DNA from 4 places in the Paenarthrobacter sp. AT5 genome. Region 3 is predicted to be linked to each of the others. Evidence: riboswitches for the same ligand, from Rfam matches in the RefSeq annotation. Region 3 holds a riboswitch; each other region holds the start of a gene.

What was found. A riboswitch is a leader RNA that binds a small molecule or an ion and turns the genes downstream of it on or off. The one in region 3 is predicted to bind cyclic di-AMP.
Region 1: it holds a riboswitch for cyclic di-AMP, as region 3 does, so the genes downstream of both, RI444_RS22650 (M23 family metallopeptidase) here and RI444_RS02200 (NlpC/P60 family protein) in region 3, are expected to answer to the same signal.
Region 2: it holds a riboswitch for cyclic di-AMP, as region 3 does, so the genes downstream of both, RI444_RS04650 (C40 family peptidase) here and RI444_RS02200 (NlpC/P60 family protein) in region 3, are expected to answer to the same signal.
Region 4: it holds a riboswitch for cyclic di-AMP, as region 3 does, so the genes downstream of both, RI444_RS03680 (hypothetical protein) here and RI444_RS02200 (NlpC/P60 family protein) in region 3, are expected to answer to the same signal.

What each region holds. Positions count from the first base shown of each region.
Region 1 covers NZ_CP136443.1:26,053-31,652, forward strand. Annotated here, with positions in the region: gene RI444_RS22640 (cytochrome c biogenesis protein ResB) at 1-1,091, shown strand, start outside; gene RI444_RS22645 (SURF1 family protein) at 1,081-1,938, shown strand; cyclic di-AMP (ydaO/yuaA leader) riboswitch at 2,371-2,544, shown strand; gene RI444_RS22650 (M23 family metallopeptidase) at 2,548-3,375, shown strand; gene RI444_RS22655 (TrkH family potassium uptake protein) at 3,410-4,840, opposite strand; gene RI444_RS22660 (vitamin K epoxide reductase family protein) at 4,968-5,600, opposite strand, start outside.
Region 2 covers NZ_CP136441.1:978,254-983,853, reverse strand. Annotated here, with positions in the region: gene RI444_RS04665 (NTP transferase domain-containing protein) at 1-834, opposite strand, end outside; gene RI444_RS04660 (HNH endonuclease) at 896-1,396, opposite strand; gene RI444_RS04655 (NlpC/P60 family protein) at 1,618-2,406, opposite strand; gene RI444_RS04650 (C40 family peptidase) at 2,501-3,244, opposite strand; cyclic di-AMP (ydaO/yuaA leader) riboswitch at 3,249-3,415, opposite strand; gene RI444_RS04645 (M23 family metallopeptidase) at 3,555-4,385, opposite strand; cyclic di-AMP (ydaO/yuaA leader) riboswitch at 4,390-4,633, opposite strand; gene RI444_RS04640 (metal-dependent transcriptional regulator) at 4,863-5,558, opposite strand.
Region 3 covers NZ_CP136441.1:451,874-457,473, forward strand. Annotated here, with positions in the region: gene RI444_RS02190 (NCS2 family permease) at 1-904, opposite strand, end outside; gene RI444_RS02195 (copper resistance protein CopC) at 1,018-1,656, shown strand; cyclic di-AMP (ydaO/yuaA leader) riboswitch at 1,836-1,998, shown strand; gene RI444_RS02200 (NlpC/P60 family protein) at 2,002-2,787, shown strand; gene RI444_RS02205 (FAD-dependent monooxygenase) at 2,935-3,543, opposite strand; gene RI444_RS02210 (universal stress protein) at 3,968-5,005, shown strand; gene RI444_RS02215 (PEP/pyruvate-binding domain-containing protein) at 5,027-5,600, shown strand, end outside.
Region 4 covers NZ_CP136441.1:768,807-774,406, forward strand. Annotated here, with positions in the region: gene RI444_RS03670 (HAD-IA family hydrolase) at 1-158, shown strand, start outside; gene RI444_RS03675 (pyridoxal phosphate-dependent decarboxylase family protein) at 197-1,588, shown strand; gene RI444_RS03680 (hypothetical protein) at 1,685-2,524, opposite strand; cyclic di-AMP (ydaO/yuaA leader) riboswitch at 2,530-2,683, opposite strand; gene RI444_RS03685 (winged helix-turn-helix domain-containing protein) at 3,460-4,329, shown strand; gene RI444_RS03690 (SixA phosphatase family protein) at 4,465-4,989, shown strand; gene RI444_RS03695 (LysR family transcriptional regulator) at 5,052-5,600, opposite strand, start outside.

The DNA of each region.
Region 1 (5,600 bases), on a different replicon from region 3:
CGTCGCTGGGTGCAGAGCGAGGCTTCCTGAAGGAGGCCGGGAACCTCGTGTTCCACACCTCGCTGATCGGCGTTCTGATCTGTGTGGCCATTGGCGGGCTGTTCGGGTTCCGGGGACAGAAGATCCTGATCGAAGGCGATACCTTCGTCAACACGCTTGTGGGCTACGACAACTTCGCGCCGGGAACCAACTTCCAATCCTCGTGGCTGGAGCCGTTCACGATCACGTTGGATACGTTCGCGGTCCGTTTCGACAGGGAATCGACCACACAGTTCGGCCAGCCCATTGATTTCACCGCCCAGCTGAGAACCCGGGATGCACCCGGCGCGGACCAGGAACCCCGGACGCTGAAGGTCAATGACCCTGTCTACTTCGGGGAGGTGGGCGTCTTTTTGGTCGGCAACGGTTACGCACCGGTCATCACCGTCCGGGACGGCAACGGCGATACAGCATTCAGTGGCCCCGTCGTTGCCATCCCGAACGATGGCGTCTACACTTCAACGGTTGTCGTCAAGGTTCCGGATGCCCGTCCGTCGCAACTGGGTTTCGTGGGATTCTTCCTGCCTTCCGCCATCAAGAACGAGGAAGGCGTTGCCTACAGCTTCGACCCGGATCCGCTGAACCCCCAGCTGAACCTGAATTCCTACTACGGCGACCTGGGCCTGGACACCGGCGTACCGCAAAATGTCTACAACCTCGATGTGAAGGGGTTGACCCAGCTTAACGGCCGGGAATTGCCCACCAAGGGCATCACGCTCTCACCGGGCGGCACGTACACGCTGCCCGAAGGCAAGGGAAGCATCAGCTTCGATGGCCTCAAACGCTACATCGGCGTGGACATCCGCAGCACCCCCGGACAGACCGGCGTTTTGGTCTTCTCGGTGATGGCAGTTGCGGGCCTGATGGCCTCGCTGTACGTGAACCGCCGCAGGGTCTGGGTCCGCGCCGGAACCCACGATGACGGACGGACGATGGTCGAATACGGTCTCCTGGCCCGCGGCGAGGACCACCGTCTTGCCGCCGAAGCGACGGCAGTCCGCGCAATGCTGGCCGGGCAGTGGCAGCTCCAGGAGGAATCCCGTGGCGTATAGGTTCCTGCTGTCCTGGCGTTGGGCCGGTTTCCTGTTGATGGCGGCACTGTTCGCCGCTGCCTGCATTGGACTGGGGAACTGGCAGATGGATCGTCGGAACCAGGCCGTGACCGAGATCCGCAGGGTCCAGGAGAACTACGACAAAGCCCCCGTGCCGTTCAAGGACGCCCGCGCATACTTCGCCGTCGCCGACCCAGAGGCGAAGTGGACGACCGTATCGGTCACTGGCCGGTACCTTGCGCAAGACCAGAGAATCGTCAGGAACCGGCCCAACAATTCCGCGGCCGGATACGAGGTGCTGGTCCCGTTCCGGTTGAGCTCCGGTGAGACGATCGCGATCAACAGAGGATGGCTGCCGATAGGCAACGACCGGCCCGGATACCCCGACGCGGTGCCCGGCCCACCAACCGGAGAGGTTGCGGCGGTCGTCCGGATCAAACCGTCCGAACCTGACCTTGGCCGTGACGCACCTGAGGGCCAGCTGGCCAGCATTGACCTGACCAATTACGAGATGCAACTGGATTACCCGCTCATGACGGGCAGCTACGGGGTCATGGCCTCGGAGTCCCCACAACCATCTGTGACCCCCCAGCAGCTCGCCGCACCGGCGGTCAAGGAAGGGTCGAACCTGTCCTACGCCCTGCAATGGATCACCTTCGGGATCCTGGCATTCGTCGGCTTCGGATACATGGCACGGCAACAGGCCCGGATCGGTCGCGAGGAACGCGACCTGCCGGACGACATGGCGGACACAGCTGAAGCCGTTCAGCAGCCCAGGACGCCATCCCGGCGCAAACGCTCCGGCTCCGAAGAAGAAGACGCTCTTCTGGACTCGATGGGCCTCTAAACCCCTCAGCAATGGGCAGGACGACAGCGGCATCCAGGCCGTCGTACCGAAGCCCCGCGCCCGGTGGGTGGGTGGTCCGGGCTTATCTGCTGCCGCAGAAAGAACCGCGCCCGTTCCGGGCGCCAGCAGACCCTGTAGCTGGTTCCGAGGTGCTCTCCAGCACCGGGGCCCCGACACCTGGGCCCCAGTGTGCGGTACGTCGGGAACCGGAACCATCCGGAGGTGGAGTTCGTTGATGCCATCAGCTGCTCATCTGAAAAGACGCCCACATGTTGCTTGGCATGGGCGTCGGAGGCAGGCACGCGACCCGGGCGCCAGCATCCGAACCACACACGCTGTGTCACGAAATTGTAACGATGAGCCTTTGCAGCTACTATTAGTTCAGGTTTTTCTGTACTAAAACCCTTGATGCCGCACGCTCAGCCCCGCCGGTGGTATCAAACGACTATCCCTTTTCACGGCGGGGGTGGAGGACCCAGAATCGGCAGCCAGCCTGCCTTGGGGTGAAGCCGCGACGTCGGTGGCCAGGTGGCCGCAGGGGTGCGGCCGGGCATTTTCCTTGGCCCGAACCCGACAGCTAACTTCGCAGGCGAACCGAAAGGATCCCCCATGACTTCCCCATCCCCCCATGGCCGGCGCCGAAAACCAACCTCCGGTCCCTTCCCCCGGGCGGCCGCTGCAACGACTCCCCGGGCTGTCCCGCAGCACCGGGATGTGCCAGCTGCCAGGCCGGTCGGGAATCGGCGCAAACAGGTCGCAACTGCCGCCACGCTGAGCGTCGCCGCGATTTTGACCGCCTCACTCACCGCCGCCCATGCCGGCCCGGCCCCCACCGGCACCGGTCCCGCAGTGCAAGCCCCAGCGGCAAAGGCTTCCAGTGCACCGGTTCAGGCCTCCGCCGGGGCATCCATCAGCTATGAACGGCCGGCTGTCACCACCGAGCAAGCTCCATTGCCACTGCCGGCCAAGACCCAGGTTGCAGCAGCGGGCGCGGCAGCTCCAAAGACTGCCGCAGCCGCACCGGCTGCTTCTGCACCCGCAGCTTCCTCGGCCCGGCTCGGCGCGCCGCTGGCCAGCATGTCGGTCACTTCGCCGTTCGGTATCCGCTCCAGCCCGATCAGCGGCTCCGGGGAACTACATACCGGCTTGGACCTCGTGGCAGCGTGCCAGACCGCGGTGTACGCCGCCGGGGCTGGAAAGGTCGTGGAGGCCGGTTGGTCGGCCTACGGGGGCGGAAACAGGATTGTGGTGGACCACGGTAACGGCTTAAAGAGTACGTATAACCATTTGGCGTCCATCGAAACCTCTGTCGGAGCGACCGTGGCCGCCGGCCAGCGGCTTGCCGCTGCCGGGACGACCGGGGCCTCTACCGGCTGCCACCTGCACTTCGAGGTGCTTCTTAACGGGCAGACCGTGAACCCGCAGGGCTGGATGTGACCCGGGAAGCCAAGACCGCCCACCTCGGGGTGCGCTAGCCAATGATCGGCCGCTCTTCGGGGTAGTGGTACAACTGGCTGCGTTGGCGCAGTGCCAGTGCGGCGGCCAGAGTGACGGTGCCGACGCGGCCGGCGAACATCAGCGCCGACAGCACGTACGCCCCTGACGGCGGCAGCTCGGCACTGAGGTTGGTGCTCAGTCCTACGGTGGCGAAGGCCGAGATGGTCTCGAACAGTACCCGGTCAAGGGAAGCCCCGCTGATCTGCAGGAGCAGAAAGGCGGCGACCGAAACAAGCGTGGCCCCGGCGACGATCACCGAGATGGCGACCCGCATGGTGCCCTGGGGGATGGTGCGGCCATAGACCTTCACGTCGGCATCGCCACGGGCTTCGGCCACGATGGCCAGGAACATGACGGCAATGGTGGTCACCTTGATGCCCCCGGCCGTGGAGGCCGAGCCGCCGCCGGCGAACATGAGCGCGTCAGTGAGGAGCATCGTGGTGGATTCCATCTGGTTCTGGTCCACCAGGTTGAACCCGCCGGAGCGCGTCATGACCGAGGCGAAGAGCGAATGGATGACCTTCTCACCGGCCCCTAAGTTACCGATAGTCCGGACGTTGTCCCACTCCATGACTGCCCACAGGACCGCGCCGGCCGCGAGCAGGATAAGGGAGACCTGGATGGTGAGCTTGGTGTGGAGGTTCCACTTTTTCCAGTTGAGCCCGTTTTGCTGCAGCACCATGACCACGGGAAAGCCGAGGCTGCCCAGGAAAACACCCAGCATCAGCGGAACCAGAATCCAAAGGTCGGTCTCGTAAGGGACGATCCCGTCCGAATGGGGTGTGAACCCGGCGTTGTTGAACGACGAGATGGAATAGAAGACACCGTGCCACACGGCTTGCCAGAACGGCTCGCCGAGGACCAGGAACCGGGGGATCAGGGCGAGGGCCAGCGCCCCTTCGATGACCACGGAGGTCACGATGACAATCCGGAGAAGGGTACCGACTTCACCGAGCCTTCCGGCGTTGTTCATGGCTTCCTGGGCGATGAGCTTGCCGCGCACGCCCAGGCGCTTGCTGACCATCAGCGCCAGCAGGGACGCGAGCGTCAGCGTGCCTAAACCCCCGACGAAGATGCCCAGCAAGATGACGAGCTGCCCGAAAAAGGACCAGTGCGTGGCGGTGGACACCACGGTCAGGCCGGTGACGCAGACGCTGGAAACGGCCGTGAACATGGCTTGGTGCAAGGGTGTTGACTCACCGGATGCAGAGGACGCCGGAAGCGTCAGCAACCCGGTAAAGAGCAGAATCACCACCACGAAGGCGCTGAAGGCGAGGCGGGCCGGGGAGGTGTTGGCAATGTTGTCGATGAGGTCGCGCAGGCCGGTCAGGATTCCGGTGCCCTCGCGGTCCGACAGACCTGGCCCCAGGATGGCGGGCCTGGGCTTTGGCTGTTTCTGGACCATGGGCATTCCTCGATTGGCGGGGCGATGAAGGTTTGGGGTCCGTTAACCCTGGTCCGATGAATCTCAGCGGTTCCGTGTCCGCGGCCGGGCCTCCGCGGGATTTCGGCGGCGGACTCCGGGTCCTTCCTTAGAAACCGGAGGTGCCTATGAAGATGTGAAGGAAGGCGAAGAAGATGGTCGCGGTCACGGCCACGTAGAGCAGGGCGGTGATGATCCAGCCGGACTCGCTCACGATGCGCGCAGCCCGGGCAGGTACCTTGATGATTCCGTGGTCGAGGTTCCGGGCCGTGATCCAGACGAAGAGGGGAATCATTGCGGCCCAGACGATCATGCAGAAGGGGCAGAGGATGTGGATCGAGTACAGAGCCTGGGACCACAGCCACACGACGAAGGCAAAACCAAGTGTGACCCCGCCCTGGAGCCCTGCCCAGTACCAGGGCGCAAAGGTGGCTCCGGAGAGCAGCGCCATGCCGGTGGTGATGATGACAGCGAACGCCACGATCCCGATGAACATGTTGGGAAAGCCGAACACCGAACTCTGCCAGGTCTGCATGACCTGGCCGCAGGAAATCCAGGGGTTGATGTCGCAGGCGGTTTGGTATCCGGGGTCTTTGAGTACCTCGAGTTTCTCCAGTACTAAGGTGCCGGAGGCAAGCCAGCCGATGAGCCCGGTGATGAGCATGAGCCAGCCAAGAGGCTTGTTGCTGGTCATACGGGGGGACTGCGGCTGCGCGGTGGAGGCGGCAGTTTTCATGGTCCC
Region 2 (5,600 bases), 530 kb from region 3:
GCCGAGGGCTGCACTCATGGCCGCGTCGTCGTTGGCTTGCCCGATTCCCCGGGCCATTCCGGCCGCATAGCCGGCAATGAACGTGGTCAGGGGTGCAGCGGGACGCACCACGGAATGCGCCGCAACGCCAGCAACGGCGAGGACCTCGTTGACATCCACCTCGACGCCTTCAAGCTCGAATGCCTGCAGCAGCATGCGGCACCATTCCTCGAGAGTCTCTTCCTGGCTCTTCACGTCCGCCTCCTGCTGTTTGTCTATGCCCAGTACCGCGGCGTCCGCCCACGTGTCCACATCATCCGTGGAACCGCTGGGAACAGGCACCGCCATCACCTTCAGCCTAGCAAGCAGGCGGAACACTGAAGAGTTCGTTAACCCTCCCCCTTCCGAGGCCAGGGCCACTTCCCTTTCCATGGCCCGTGTGCTGTAGATCCCCAGCAACGGCTGCTTGCGCCCGTCCGGGGACACGGCGATGGCACCCTCGGTCTTCGGCGTGGCAATAAGGGCAGCCAACAACGCTTGCACACCGCGGGAGGCATGCGGCATGTCGCACGCGAGGACCAGGGTCCAAGGGGCGGGCCCCCGATCCGCCAGGGCAGCCAGTCCTACGGCAATCGCCGCAGCAGGACCGGCGAATACAGGTTCCTCCCGTGCAGTCAGCACGCCGGGCGGCAACGTGCCGGGATCGGGGCCCACCACTACGGTTGCCACAGCACCCCTGGCTGCGTCCAGGGCATGCGAAAGCAGGGTGGCGCCGTCGTAGGTCAGCGAAGGTTTGGGCACACCGCCAAGGCGGGTGGCCCTGCCACCCGCCAAGATCACTGCGTTGAACTCCATTCGCCCAGATTACCGGTGCCGCACAGGATTACCGGTGCCGCATAGGGCGGACGCACATCAATCAGGCAGCGGATTCCGGCAAGAGGAACGGATCCCAGTCCGGCGCAGGCTTCTCGAGTTCTTTGATCTGCCACATGGTTCCGGAGGGGACGCCGGGTGTGAAACGGAGTTTCCAACCCATCTCTGCCGGCGTGTGGTCGCTCTTGGCGTTATTGCATTTCAAGCACGCCGCAACCAGGTTTTCCCAGGAATCCGCGCCGCCCCTGGATTTGGGGTGGACGTGGTCTATGGTGTGGGCTGTCTTACCGCAGTAGGCGCAGCGGTGGCCGTCGCGGCGGAGAACTCCGCGCCGGCTGACGGCCGTAATCCTGTTGTACCGCGGCCGGATGTAGCGATTGAGGAGGATCACGGACGGGCGTCCCAGAATCTCCTGCGGCCCGACGACAGGTTCGTCGCCTTCGGCCACTACGCTTGCTTTTCCGGTGAGCACAAGGACCAGCGCCCGGCGGAAGGTAACTACCGCCAGCGGTTCATATCCAGCATTCAGAACGAGTGTGCGCATGCACGTACCTCTTAACGGCCGCACCCGCCAGGGGCACGAGGGCCGGCTGCCCTCTGCATGTACGGGCTGTGGATCGACACCATAAGAGTAAGCACTTATATGCCATATCAACGAATTATCAGTGGAATTAGCTTGTGATGTCGCCCACAGGCCCCGGTCCTGCCCCTTAAGACGGAAATACCCCGCAGGTGAAACCTGCGGGGTATTTCCTCAAAGTTCGATCAGCCGTTGACCCGGATGAAGACCGGACCCGAGCCGACGTTGACGCTGAACAGAGCAGTGGTGGATCCGTTCCATCCGCCATGCACTGCCATGCCGTTGCCGACGTAGACGGCGATGTGGGCCTGTCCGGCCAGACCACCGTTGGCGTAGTAAGCGAGGTCGCCCGGCTGGGCTTCCGCTGCGCTGACCGTACGTCCAAGGGAAAGGTAACCCGCAGGCCAGTCATGGAAGTTGATACCCACGGCTGCGAGGGAGTTGGTGACCAACATGGTGCAGTCCTGGGTCACGCCGAGCTGGGCGTAGGCTGCAGCGGCAATGGCCGCACCGAGGCCACTGGAAGCAGCCGGAGCCTTTGCTGCCGGTGCAGCGTTGCTGACTGCCACGGTTGCGCCGCCAGCAGCGTTGGAAGCTGAGGCAGTGGCTTCCTGTGCGGAGCTCTTCGCTTCAGCCTTGGCCGGGGCTTTCTCCACGACGGGCGCGGGCGCCTCGACCGTGGTGACAACCGGGCTCTCGTAGGAGATGGCAACGGTGGAGTCAGCGGCGATGGTGGACTGCACGACGGACTGGATGTCCAGGGAGGTGGTTGAGGTGGACTCGCGATCCACATTGGTATCCGCCGCATTGGCAGCAACGCCACTGGTCAGGACCAAGCCCGAAGCCGCGGCGATGACGGCTGCCTGGCGGCCGACGCCACCGGCGTTCACCGAAACTGCCTTTGCAATCACGGCAAGTGAGCTGGTCTTGGGAGCCTCGGCCCGGTGCCGCGCAACCTTGTTTGCACTGGTCATGATGATCTCTTTTCGTTTCCGCGTGCTGCTGGGAAGCACGCGGGTCATGGGCAGGCCAGCACCCGGGGGGCGCGCTGGCTTACCTGGACGGTTTTTAGCGCAGGGTGAAGAAGGAGGAGGTTCCGGTAGAAGCTACCGAGTGAAGCAGCGTGCCCTGGCTGGGGTTCAGGGCGCTGACCATCATGCCGTTGCCGACGTAAATGCCAACGTGGGCACCGCCGTTCTGCATGACGAGGTCGCCGGGAGCGGGAGTGCTGGTGGGCTTCATGGCGGTCCATGCATTGACGCGGGGGATGCTGATGCCGGCCTGCGCGTAAACCCACTGGGTGAAGCCGGAGCAGTCCCAACCGTTGGGGGTGGTGCCGCCCCAGACGTACGGGTGGCCGATGCCGGTGTACGCGATTGCTGCGAGGCCCGAAGCCGCGGCGCTGGCCGCGGAATCCTTGGAGCCGGCGGACTTGGCGGTGACTGCGCCCTCGCCCTGGCCGGCATTCTGGTTGCCGTTCGCCTGGGAGCGCTGCGTGGTCTGGGAAGCGCGCTGGATCTTGGGGGCTTCCTTGGTAACCACAACGGGGCTCTCAAAGGAAACAGTGGCGGTTGGTTCCGCCGTGACGACGGCGGTAGTCACCAGCTGCTGTGCGCTGGACTCAGCCTTGGAAACGTCAGTATCCGCTGCCTGGGCAGGAAGGCCGACGCTGAGGACCAAGCCCGATGCTGCTGCAAGGACTGCGGCCTGGCGGCCGACGGTTCCGGCATTCGCTGAAACAGCCTTGGAAAGAGTGTTCAACGGGGTAACCGTCTGGGCGCGGTGGCGCGCAGAAGTAGTGCGTGATGACACGAAGGTAGCCTCTCCCAATGCCTGCGAGGTGAGCTGTCGGATTCGGATGGGAGTCATCCGGCCACACGCCGTTGGAAGCGTTTGTGACTTAACCCCAAGGCCCTCTTTCGAAGACCAAAATTGGTTCCCCCGCCCCTGCCAGACGAATTATGCGAACGGACCTTGAGTGGTGGCAGAGCTAGGCAATCCACCCAAGTGCATCGGCCCCCTAAAAAGCCGATGCGCTTTGTACGGTACAACAGTTGAACGCAAATGTCACATTCAGATCACGGGGCGTGTCAAGAATGCGAGAGACGACCATCAACTCGGGTTAGAGCCAGCCCATGGGGTCGACGACTTCGCCGTTGACCTGGACTTCGAAGTGGAGGTGGCAGCCGGTGGAAGCGCCCGTGGTGCCGCTCAAGGCAACGGTGTCTCCGCGATTCACGGTGTCGCCGACCTTGACGTTGAATGACGACAAGTGGTTGTAGGTGGTTTCCAGGCCGTTGCCATGGTCCACCACCACGCGGTTGCCTCCACCGTATTCGTGCCAACCCGCAAAGGTGACCTTGCCCGCCGCAGCAGCGTGGACTGCCGTGCCGCACTGGGCCACGAAGTCCTGGCCGCGGTGGAAATCGCCGCTGCCGCCTGTCAGCGGGCTGATGCGGTAGCCGAACGGTGATGCGGTGCTGAGGGTGTCCAACGGGCTGGCCATGGTGCCCTTGGAGGAGCTGGCCTGGATGCTTCCCACGGACTGGGCGCTCAGCAACTGCTTGAGCTTGCCGTCGGGATCCGCCTTGGTTGCCACCGCGGCGCGGCTGAAGTCGATCTTGGCGGACGCTTCCGCGGAGACCTCTGGCTGGCTCCCGCCGCCCACAGCCAGTGCGGCCTCAGTCTGCCCGGACTCGGACGTGGCCATGACGGGACTCGTTGCAGGCAGGCCGACAGTGAGCGCAAGACCGGTAGCAGCGAGTGCTACGCCGGCCTTCTGCCCTACACCACTGGCTGCTGCGAAATCGGCCACCTGGCGCATCGGGCTCTTACGGCGGCGCACCTGACGCTGGGTGTCGCGGGGCCGGATCTCCGATACTACGCGGGCTGGCCGCAGCTCAGTAGCGGGGCCGGTAGCGCGTCGACGGCCCCTGACGTTCTGCGAAGTCAAACTCTGTTCCTCTCTCAAAAGCCTGCGAAGTTAGCTGTCGGATTCGGATCAGAGAGTGCAAAGACCCGGCCCGCACGCAGCGCTCACGGCACACAGGTATCCCAGGAGGGAATTGCGTAAGTAAGGCACTGCTGCTGCGGACTTCACCCCAAGGCTGCTTCTCTAGGCAGCCGATTGTGGTTCCCCCGCCTCTGCCAGTAGATGTTTAACACCCCTGATCTGCTGGCAGAGCTCGGCTCCAGATCAGGTAACGCTTTGATATCGGCGCTAGTAGATAACTATAGGGGATTAAGGCCCGCGGTAATAAATTCGTTATCTACAGGGCGGTCGTTTTTTGCCCGCTCCCCTTATCACCTATCCGCGGAAACCGCAGGTCACACCGCCGCGCGGCGGCGTGACGTGAGATCAACCACGCCCATGGCAAGGCAAAGGCGCCCACATGGAGTGAACGCCTGCACCCGGCCGGCCTTTCGCTTGCTAGCCGACTGCCACGAATACGTGGGCAGCTACTTCCGGCGGCAGCTCGAGGGCCCCTTCAATCCCCGGCACCCGGACGGAGATATAGTCCCCCACGCGCTCCAGGGAAACGGCCGCACCCGGACGGATGCCGCCCTCGTCCAGCTGGGTCAGGAGTTCGGGCTCGACCTGGATGGGCTCGGCGAGCCGGCTCACCACAACGCGGGAGTCGTCAGCATAACCATCCATTGCCTGCAGGAGGTTGACGTCCGGGCGGAAGGGAGCTTGGACAGCGAGGCCGCCCAGGGCCTCCAGGCCGGGAATCGGGTTCCCGTACGGGGATTGCGTGGGATGCTCCAGCAGTTCATACAGCCTGCGTTCCACGCGTTCGCTCATCACGTGCTCCCAGCGGCACGCTTCGTCATGGACGTACGCCCAGTCCAGGCCTATGACGTCGGCAAGGAGGCGTTCAGCCAAGCGGTGCTTGCGCATCACTTCGGTGGCGCGCTTGCGGCCAACTTCCGTGAGCTCCAGGTGCCGGTCATTGGACACCACCACCAGGCCGTCGCGCTCCATGCGTCCGATCGTTTGGGAGACCGTAGGACCGGAGTGGCGCAACCGCTCAGCGATGCGGGCGCGGAGAGCCACGATGTTTTCTTCTTCAAGTTCCAAAATGGTCCGAAGATACATCTCAGTGGTATCGATCAGATCCGTCATCCAGCTCAGCTCTCCTCGAACGCAGTTCTTGCGTAATGTCCA
Region 3 (5,600 bases):
CCATGGTGCCCATGGCGTCGAAGAAGATGCTGAGCAGGATCACGAAGGCCAGCAGGGCGGCACCGATGAAGCCAAGGTGTTCGAAGGCGCCAAAGGGGTTGGCCTTGCCGATCAGGGAAAGGTCCGGAGCGCCCCACTCGGACACTTTGGGCGCCACGAGCGACCAGCCACGGGGGTTGATGGTGGTGCCGTCGTTGCTCGGGCCGATATGCAGGGTGAATTCAAGGATCGCAGCCAGCGCGGTGGAGACGATGATGCCGATCAGGATGGCACCGCGTACCTTGCGCACCACCAGCGCGATGGTGAGGACCAGGCCGACCGCGAACACCAGCGTCGGCCAGCCCAGGAGTTTGCCGTCCACGCCCAGGCCCAGCGGAACGGTGGTTCCGGCGGCGTCGGGGATGCGGCGCACGAAGCCGGCGTTGACCAGGCCGATCAGCGCAATGAAGAGACCGATGCCCACCACGATCGCGGTCTTGAGCGCCTCGGGGACGGCCTTGAAGACCGCGGTCCGGAACCCGGTGAGGACAAGGATCAGCATGGTCAGGCCGGAGAGGACCACCAGGCCCATCATGTCCGGCCATGTCAGGCCCGGGTGCGAGGCGACGGTGACGGCCACGAACGCGTTGACGCCCAGGCCTGTGGCTACGGCAAAGGGATGCTTGGCCCAAGCACCCATGAGGATGGTCAGGATGCCTGCCACGAAGGCCGTGGTGGCGGCGACGGCCGTGAAGCCCAGCGATGCCCCGCTCGAGTCAGCCCCCGACAGTATGAGGGGGTTCAGGACCACGATGTAGCTCATGGCAAAGAAGGTCGCGAAGCCGCCACGGATTTCCCGCGAATACGTGGATCCACGTTCGGAGATCTTGAAGTAGCGGTCGATTGCAGAACCCTGTTTAAGCATGGATGTCTCCGGGGATCGTGTGAGTGTGCTCTCAAATCCTATGCCCGCCCGTGCGGGGAGGCCTGACGATTCGCCTAGTCTGTAAGGAAGCCAACATTAGGAGAAACCGCCCCATGCGCACCATCCGCCCGCTCCTGGCCGCCGTCGTTGCTGCCCTCGCCTTCGCCTCGGCGCTGCTTTTCGGCGCCGCCCCGGCATCGGCGCACGACGCCGCAGAATCCACGAGTCCGGCCAGCGGAGCCACGGTTGCGGAAGTTCCGGCATCGGTCTCCGTCACGTTCAATAACCGGCCGCTGGCTATTGGTTCGGGCATGTCGGTGACCGCGGGCGGGGAGAACTGGGCGGACGGCGCCGTGCAAATCATCGACAACCAGGCGGTCCAAAAACTGCGCCCCGGCGCTCCGGCGGGCCAGTACACGGTGGTTTGGCGCGTCGTCAGCTCCGATTCGCACCCCATCGAGGGCACCTTTACGTTCACGGCAACAGCAGGAAGCACGACGTCGGAGGGGGCCACCGCGGGAGCCTCGCTGTCCGCGTCGGGCCAGGCAGGTTCGGGCACTGTTCCGAGCGCAGGAACTGCGGCCCCCGGAACCCCCGTCAGCGAACCGGCTCCGGACGCCTCCCAGCCGTTCCCGTGGAGCATCGTGGCGTTTGCTGCATTAGCTGTTGCGCTCGTTATTTTCCTGGCCGTTACAGCCCGTCGGAAATTGGCTGCCTCCAATGATGCCGAGGGCGATAAATCCGCGGAATGACGGGGTTTTCTACATACCTGCGAAAATCTCGAAACGGTTACTGCGACACGCTCGACGCCCACTTCTCGTTACTTAAATGTGACTTTGCCGTGATCATCGCGTACGGTAGTACCTGTGCCCGATCCGCATTCGGCGCACTTCCGGCCTGATTGCCTAGCTCTGCCGCAGGTCGGAATCCGTTCGCAGACATACCTACGGCAGAGACGGGGAACCCATTTTAGGCCGCCAATGAGCGCGCCTTGGGGTGAAGCCACGAAGCTTCCGCTGAACAGCGGTGGATAGTGGCCGGGTGACTCCCATCCGAATCCGACAGCTAACCTCGCAGGCATCGGGAGAGGCTCTTTCATGTCTTCACGCATTCTTCGCGGCCGTCGTAAGGCGGACAGCGTACGCCCCAATCCGTTCATCTCCATCTCCAAGGCAGTTGCCAGCAACGCTTCAGGCGCTGGCCGCCAGGCAGCCGTCATCGCTGCAGCTTCGGGTCTTGTCCTGACCGGTTCCATTGCTGCGCACGCTGCCGAAACTCCGGCACAGGCTCCGGTCCAGCGGGACTCCAGCCCCGCCACGGTTGCTGAAACCGTTGCCGAAACCCCCAACAAGGTTGTCACTGCCGCAGCAACGGCCACCGTCAACTTCGAGCGTCCCGCTGTTGCTTCCGTGGCAGCACCGGTCATCGAGAAGCCGGCTCCGGTTGTTGAGGCTCCCAAGAAGGCCGCAGCCAAGGCTGCTGCTCCCGCCGCTACCGCCACGGTTGCTGCTTCCGCACCTGCCGCTGCTGCTCCCGCAGCACCTGCCCCGGCACCCGCTGTTGGCGGCGTCAACGCAGCAATGGTTGCCTCGGCTTACGCCCAGATCGGTGTCATGCAGGACTGCACCGCCATGGTCGAAAAGGCCCTCGGCTCCGCAGGTATCCCGGTGGGCGACCTTGCACCCATGCAATTCATGAACTACGGCAAGGTTGTCAGTGATCCCCAGCCCGGTGACATGATCGTCCAGTCCGGCCACGTTGCCATCTACATCGGCAATGGCCAGGCCATCTCCGGTGGCATCAACGGTAACCAGACCGGCATCCACCCGATCAGCTGGCTGACCGCAACCGGCCCGCTCACGTACGTCCGCGCCGGCGCATAAGCTTCACGCTTCACAAAAAGGCCGGCACCCCGGAGGTTTTCTCCTCCCGGGGTGCCGGTTTTTTGGTTTAAGGCTTTTGGTCTAAGGCCCCTGCTCCAAGAGCCCTGTTTCCGGGCTGCCTTGGTGCCGCTGTGGGGGTTGCCGGGCTTAGGCGATCGCGAGGCCGGGCGCTGCTGGAAGTGCCACCTTCGAAGAGATGGCCTGCCCCACCGCCTTGGCCTGGCGGAGGACTTCCTTGGGGGTTGGCGTGATGAGTTCTCCCACTCCCACCAGATGCATGCCCACCGCGCGCATGGCGGCCACAAGGTTCTGACCAACGGCAATCCCCAGCTCGGCCAGCATCTTGCGTAGCTGGCTCTGCGCGCAACGCGTCACTACAACGTGGTCGGCAAGGAGAATGCCGTGCGCCGTGTGGACGGCCCATTGACGAGGGGATGCGAGGGGAGTTTCTGCAGCCGTGAGCAGGTCCAGCCGGACCGCCTTGGTGGTGTTGCGTACATCCAGGTGGTGACTGGCCGCGTAGTTCCGCAGGTGGCGGAGGATCTGGTTCCGTTCCAGCATGGAAGCGGGATCGGCTACCTCGCAGCGTTGCAGCATGCCGGTATGCACGGAAGGACCCGTCTGTGCGAGTGGGCCGAAGCCGTCCACCACGATCGAGCCCACGCCGTAGCGGCTGAGTTCGCTGGCCACGGCGAGGCCTGAGAGTCCGGCTCCGATCACCACGGTGGTGGTTCGCTCCGTGGCGGAATCAGGCATGAGTGACACTGCGTGGTTCCTCCTTGACGTACGTGCCCAAAGGCAGGATTGGACGCTTCCGGTTCCCCCAAACGGTCGCAAATAAATGGCCGGTATGTGTTCTGGAACACTCTCACCGGCCATTCGGTGACTCGAACACTACAGAACTTTTGGGGCGTTGGGTAGCCTTCCTGACAGCGTGTTATTACTTCTTCCCGGGGCGTCCCGGGAGGGCCTTGAAACCGAGCCCGGACCGTTATGCAGATAGCGGAAAAGCCGCCTTGATTCGCTATAAGCAAACGAGAATAGTTGGCATTGGACGAGGAAGTCCCGTGGCTTCCTCGTTCACGGACATTAGCGCACAACGTGAGGTGTAACACCCCTACGTTGAACCTCTGGCAGAATGGCCGGAACATCAAGCAGCAGGTGGAGAGGCGGGCCCCAAATGGACCAGCACGGTAGTCACGTTGAACATCCCCGCGGCGGTGACGCGGAAGCAGTAGCACCGGGCGGCATCGTGGTTGGAGTGGACGGCTCCGAACACGGACAATGCGCTTTGGTGTGGGCAGCGCGTGAAGCCGAACGCCGGCAACTTCCCTTGCACATCGTGACCGCTTATTCAGTGCCGATCTTCGCCGCCTCAGGGTTGGACGGCGGATACGCAACGGTGGACGACTCGATGATCCGGGAAGGCGCCGAAGCCATCGCCAAACAGGCCATGGAGAAGGTTTCCGGCTACAACATCGACGTTGACGCCTCGGTGGAGAACGGGGATGCCGCCGGTGTCCTGCTGGATCTCTCCGCGGAAGCCGCCCTCTTGGTTTCGGGCAGCCGCGGACGCGGTGGATTCGTCGGCCGTCTGCTGGGCTCCGTCAGCAGCGCGCTGCCGGCCCATGCGAAGTGCCCCACAGTGACGGTGCCGTTGTATTGCGCCGACCGCCTGGGCCAGAGCACCGAGGACAAGCACATCAAGGCCGAACACGCGAAGGCCGGTCCCCGCACTGTGGAGAACATTGTTGTAGTTGGTGTTGACGGCTCCGAACAGGCGCGAGTGGCGGTCCTGGAGGCTGCTGAACAGGCAGAACGCATGGGCGCGAAGCTTCGGGTAGTCTGCGCTGTGCCTCAGTACAGCGGCTCGCTGGCCTGGGTGCCGGCCCCCTTGGACAGGGATGCCCTGTTCGCGGATATCAAGGTCCAACTGGATGCCGGCGTTGCCTGGCTCCGCAGCCATTTCCCGCATCTCACGGTGGAAACCCAGCTGACAGACGGCTCTCCCGTGGACGTCCTGGTGGAGGCCAGCAGGGGAGTTGAACTGGTGGTCCTGGGCACCCGTGGACGCGGCGGGTTCGCCGGAATGCTCCTCGGTTCAACCTCGGACGGCGTGCTGCACCACGCCAAGGGACCGGTCATGGTGGTCCCGGATCGCGAAGACTCCAGGCTTGCGGACAGGCCCAAGTTCGGCCCCATGCTGGGCAACGACTAGGACCTGACGCTTCACGGCGGCATGGACGGTGAAGCGGCGGAAGGGCCGCAGCAGGGCGGGCAAACCGGGAAGGCTTCAACAGCCGGGTACGGTTTCATCCTTCCGTTGGACCGGATTCGTTCAGGCATGCTGGCGGAGGTTGGCGGCAAGGCCGCCAACCTTGGTGAAATGGCCACCGCCGGTTTGCCGGTGCCGCCCGGATTTTGCCTGACGACGGCGGCCTACCGCCGGGCGCTTGACGGCGCAGCGTTGGGTGAGGTGCTGGCTGCCCTGGACGGGACCGACGTCGTTGATTCCTCCCTTGACGAACTCGCCTCCCTTGACGAACTCGCCGTCCGTGCCCGCTCGGTAGTGCTGGCTGCCGGTGTTCCTCCAGAGGTGGCCGAAGAAGTCCGCACGGCGTACAACAGGCTGGGCCCGGATGTCCCGGTTGCTGTCCGGTCCTCGGCCACGGCGGAAGACCTGCCTTTTGCGAGCTTTGCCGGCCAGCAGGACACTTTCCTGAATGTGGTTGGCGTGGATGCCGTGCTGGACGCAGTGAGCCGGTGCTGGGCTTCCCTGTGGACTGACCGGGCGGCGAGTTACAGGACTGCAC
Region 4 (5,600 bases), 320 kb from region 3:
CAAGGGCCGCCGGGATGCGGACAGTGGTTGTGGGCCAGGCCGCCGCGCACCAAGCGGATCTGGAACCCGGCATGTGGCGGATTCCCGACTACTCGGCGGTGACCGTGGAGACCGTGAGGCACGACGACGGCGGCCACGTCATCACGCTGACGTTCTAGCCCTGTTCCACCCGGCCGGGCGGGAGTAGGCTGTGCGCATGTCTGCGTTGCCGGAGGCATACGGTGCTGCATTGGAGCGTGCCATGGTGCACGCCACCAATTGGCTCGCGTCGGTGCCCACCCGTTCAGTCCGCCCACAGTCCGACGCCGACCAGGTCGCCGCAAGCATCCTGCCGCGGCTCCCCGACGAACCTGCTGATGCCGCCGCCGTCGTTGATGAGCTGGCTGCACTGGCCGAACCGGGACTGATGGCCATCCAGTCCGGACGTTTCTACGGCTGGGTCATGGGCGGCACCTTGCCGGCTGCCATGGCGGCGGATTGGCTTGTCTCCGCGTGGGACCAAAACGCGGGCCTGCGCTTTGCCACCCCGGCGGCGGCAGCGATCGAGGAGTCTGCGGCCGATTGGTTGCTTGACCTTCTGCACTTGCCCGCCACCTCCGACGTCGGCTTCACCACGGGGGCCACTACCGCCAACTTCGTCGGGCTTGCCGCGGGAAGGCAGCACCTGATGGACGAGGCCGGCTGGGACCTGGAAGGCCTCGGCCTGTCCGGGGCGCCGAGGATCACGGTGTTCGCGGGGCGGGAGCGGCACGCTGCGGTGGACCTCGCTTTGAGGTATCTGGGCCTGGGGACATGTGTTCCCGTGGACGCAGACAGGGAAGGCCGGATCCTGCCCGACGCGCTCGATGACGCCATGGGAGAGCAACCCGGCCCGGCGATCGTATGCCTCCAGGCCGGCAACCTGCACTCGGGCGCCTTCGATCCCATGGCTGACTCCATCGGAGTGGCCCGCGACCGTGGTGCGTGGGTCCACGTGGACGGCGCCTTTGGTTTATGGGCGGCTGCGAGCCCGAAACTGCGGGAACGCCTGGCAGGTGTGGAGCTCGCCGATTCCTGGGCCACCGATGCCCATAAGACACTCAACGTTCCCTACGATTGCGGCCTGGCAATCGTGGCCCGCCCCGAAGCCATGAGGCGTGCCTTCAGCGTTCATACGAGTTACCTGATAGCGACGGATGCCGGGCCGGGGGACCCTTTCGAGAAAGTTCCGGAGATGTCCCGCCGCGCCCGCGGTATTCCGGTGTGGGCTGCCCTGCGCCAATTGGGCCGGAACGGTGTCATCGACATGGTGGAGCGGTTGGCCGAGAACGCGCGGGCGCTCGCTGACGGCCTATCCTCGATCCCCGGGGTGGAAGTGCTCAATGACGTGGTGTTCACGCAGGTATCGGTGAGTTTCGGGAGCGACGAACGGACGCGCAGGATCACCCAGCGGCTCATGGCAGAAGGCGCCGTGTGGATGTCAGGGTCTTCCTGGCAGGGCCGGAACATCCTGCGGATCTCCGTCAGCAACTGGTCCACGGACGACGCCGATGTGGCGGCGTCGGTGGAAGCAGTCCGGCGTGCGGTGGAGCAGGAACCCGAAGCCTAGTTAAACGCCAACGCCGCCCCCGGTTCCGCCATCCGCTCCTGTAGGTACTGGTGCGTGTGGCGGCAACGGGAGCGGCTTCTCAGGCAACGTCCGGGTTTAGTACCAGTTGTTGGCCAAGTGGAATGCCAAGGCTGCGGACGGCGAACCGTAGCGTTCCTTGATGTAGTTCAGGCCCCACTTGATCTGGGTCTGGTAGTTGGTCTGCCAGTCAGCACCGGCGGAAGCCATCTTGCCGGCCGGCAGCGACTGGACAATGCCGTAAGCACCGCTGGAAGCGTTGGTGGCAGTGGTGCGCCAGTTCGATTCCTTTTCCCAGAGCGTGTTCAGGGCGGTCATTTCACCCGGACCCCAGCCGTAGTTGGCCAGGATGCTGGCAGCGTAGGCCTTTGCGGCGGCAGGATCATCAATGGCCTTGGGGGCTGCAGCGGCGGCAGCAGCTTCTGCGGCAGCCTTGTCCGCAGCGGCCTTGGCGGCGGCGTCGGCTGCAGCCTTCTCTGCTGCTGCCTGGGCAGCAGCAGCCTGCTCGGCGGCGGCCTTGTCAGCTGCGGCCTTTTCTGCGGCAGCCTTCTCCGCAGCAGCCTTTTCGGCGGCGGCCTTGGCAGCTGCGGCCTTTTCAGCAGCGGCGCGCTTTGCGGCCTCAGCCTGGGCGGCGGCTTCAGCGGCAGCGTTCTCGCGGGTCTGCGGGTCCACCTGGACCGAAGCCTGGGTCTGTGCTGCCTGGCTCATCTCCGGAAGGTTGAACGTGGCGTTTGCGGCCTGCCCGAGCGATGCAACGCCCAGCGCGGCTGCGACGACGCCGGCTGCTACCGACATGCGGTGGCCGGTCCTACCCTGGCGGGCAGCGTTCTTCAGGACATTCTGCGACTTGGTCAGGGGAGCGTTGTTTTCGTCACGGTGACGCGCCTCATGGCGCGACTGATCCTTGAATTCAGACATGTGTGATTACCTCTCAGCGCCTGCGGAGTTAGCTGTCGGGTTCGGATGAGGTCATCCGGCCGCGCGTGTAGCTGCGGCTTCACCCCAAGGGCCGGCGCAATGCCTGGCCCGGAGACTCTGGGTCCCCCGTCTCTGCCTCGAAATCAGAACGGAACTCCGGGAAGTGGCAGAGCTCGGCGCATCCCGGGTGTGGGCCAAGGTTGGGGCGACCCACTCGTTCGACGGTACAGGAGGTTCAAGCGAAAGTCACATTTAGGTAACAGAGATCACGACGCCGGTGCGTCGCCTTGCCGGATTCGCCGCGGTGGGGATGTGCCCCAAGGAAGGGCGGGGCAGGATGCGCCACGGCGCCGCGACAATCGGGGGCACTGAGGCTGCGCGGGGGTTCGCAGGTGGCGTTCGGAGCTTTTAGCAGATTGGGAGCCTGAATATCGAGCCTGGCGTCCACTTCGATTGGACAGCATCCGTTTCAGATCGTGAGATTCCGCTGGTCGGGCGCTCGCGGGAATCCAGAGGGGCATCATGCCCCTTTGGTCGAAGAAAGTTCAGTCAGAACGCAATATTTCTGTCCTTAACCGAACAAAACCGCATTCATTTTTGCGATCCGCTGAATTGTGATTTGCGGCACAATACTCGCGCTTATCTCAGAATGTGGACGTTTCCGCCCTTTGTTACTTGCGTGTTGTCATTGTTACGTTGCACACTTCCAATGTGAACAAGAACTCAACAGCACCTGCAGCCGCAGCAATCTTCTCCAGCACACCCGCTGGCGACGAGTCCCGCTGTTGTCGAATGCAAGCCTAACTTCCCACCCCAGAAAAGTTTCAGGCATTCGCCCCCTAGCCCACCGTTGGGCGCCCCTCCCCAAATTCATTGCGGGGACACCAGCATTCGAAGCCGCGATGACGGCTATTCACTTTTGAGGTAAGCACTCCATGTCAGTTGCATCCGGATACGTCCACATCTCCGTCCGTAACGCCAACAAGGCCGCTTCCAACGCCGGCCTCCGCCCCGGTTTCGGTAACCGCCCCGGTTACGCACCCGGTACCCAGGCTGCTGCCCAGCAGGCTCCGGGCTACGTTCCCCAGGGCTACAACCCGAACTCCTACGGACAGTTGCGCGCCGTGCCTGCCGCTACCGAGCCCGCCGCCATGACGGCACCCACTCCGGTGGTGGCCCAGTCCGAGCGTCTCCGGCCCGTGGCCAATGACAACGTAGCCCGCGGATTCGTGCTCTACATGGGCATTGACGAAGAGACCGCAGCTGCTGCCGGGACCTCCATTGCCAAGCTGGCCCAGGAAATCCGTGCTTACGCCCAGTCGCTCGTGACCGGCGCGGAAAGCTATGCCGCCGTCGCCGTTGCTCCCGCCAGCGCACCCGGGTCCGCACTCGACGTCGTACGTTCCACATTCGGTGACCCCACCGTGGCCGCACGCCAGCGCACCGAAGCCGCACGTCCTGCGCCCCAGCAGGAAGCGCGCCCGTCCGGCGTGCTCATCGACCTCGCCCGCCGCGAAGTCCACCTCGACGGCGAATCGCTGAACCTGACGTTCAAGGAATTCGAACTCCTCAACTACCTCGTGGAGAACGGCACCCGCACGGTGGGCCGTGACGAGCTCCTCGAAGGCCTGTGGCGGAACGCCGAGGAAGTCCCCAACGAGCGCACCATCGACGTCCACATCCGTCGTCTCCGCTCCAAGCTGGGCCGCCTCGCCAACACCGTCCGCACGGTCCGCGGCCAGGGCTACCGTTTCTACGAGCACCCCGAGGTCATTGTCTGGGCCGCTCCGGAATACTCGATCTGATCCTGTGACTGCCGAAAGGCGGCACATCCCTCTGCGCCTGCGCTCACTCGAGCAACCACTGCGCTGACGGAATGTGCCGCCTTTCGTTTTGTCTGGTCAGTGAGTATCTGCCTGGCGCGGCTATAAGGTATTTGGATGAGCGACCACCACCTGAGACGGCTTGTGATCATGCGCCACGCCAAGGCGGACTGGCCCGTGGGTGTGCCCGACCATGAACGCCCCCTCGAGGAACGCGGGCACCGCGAAGCCCCGTTGGCCGGAAAATGGTTGTTGAAGCACAAGGTGGTCCCTGACTTCATCCTGTGTTCCTCGGCCCTCCGGACGCGCCAGACGTGCACATGGATCTGCGATGAACTGGGCGAAAAAGCTCCTACGCCCAAGCTCGAGAACGGGCTGTACGCAGCCTCGGCCACAGAGATGCTCGCGGTCATCAACCACGTACCGGACACAGTTACTACGTTGATGGTGATCTCCCACATGCCGGGCGTGCAGGACCTTGCCATGCGGCTGGCTTCCCGGGACTCGGACCACGACGCCTACATGGATGCCGCCACCCGCTACCCGACCAGCGCCTTGACCGTGCTGGAGACGGAGAAGCCTTGGGCTGAGCTCGACGGGCAAGACGCGCGTTTGATCCACTTCAAGGTGCCGCGCCACTAACCCCCCGCCTCTTACCTCAACTGGCTGGCATTAGGGGTTGTTCCCAGCGCTTTTGGCAACCACTAATGCGAGTCAGTCGGGACCGCGGGGAGTTCTTCAGCGGCGGCCACCTCCCGGAGAAGGCGAACCGTGTGGCGGATGTTGGGACTCGCTGCCATGGTCTTGCGGTACACGATCCCTACGGCGCGCTGCTGCACGGGATTCACTACCGGGACGGCAACAACCCCTGCCGGAAGCGGCGGCCTGCCCAGCCGGGGGACCAGCGCCACGGCCACCGACTGTTCCACCATGGCGATGTGCGTCGAAAAGTCGGGATCGTAGACGCGAATATCCGGCACGCGGCCCAATCCAGCGAAGATCTGCAGCAAGGCCTCGTTACAGATGGCTCCCGCCGGCGTGCTCACCCACGTTTCGTCCAACAGGTCAAGGCGTTCGACGGCGGTCCTCGCCGCCAGCGGATGGCTGACGTTGAGCAGGGCGTCGGCCTGGTCGAGGCACAGGTCTTCGTGGGCCATGTTCTCCGGGATCACGAGTGGCACTGAGTTCCAGTTGTGGACTACCGCGAGCTCGGCTTCGCCGGTTGCAACGCGTTGGATGGCCTCGCGCGGGTC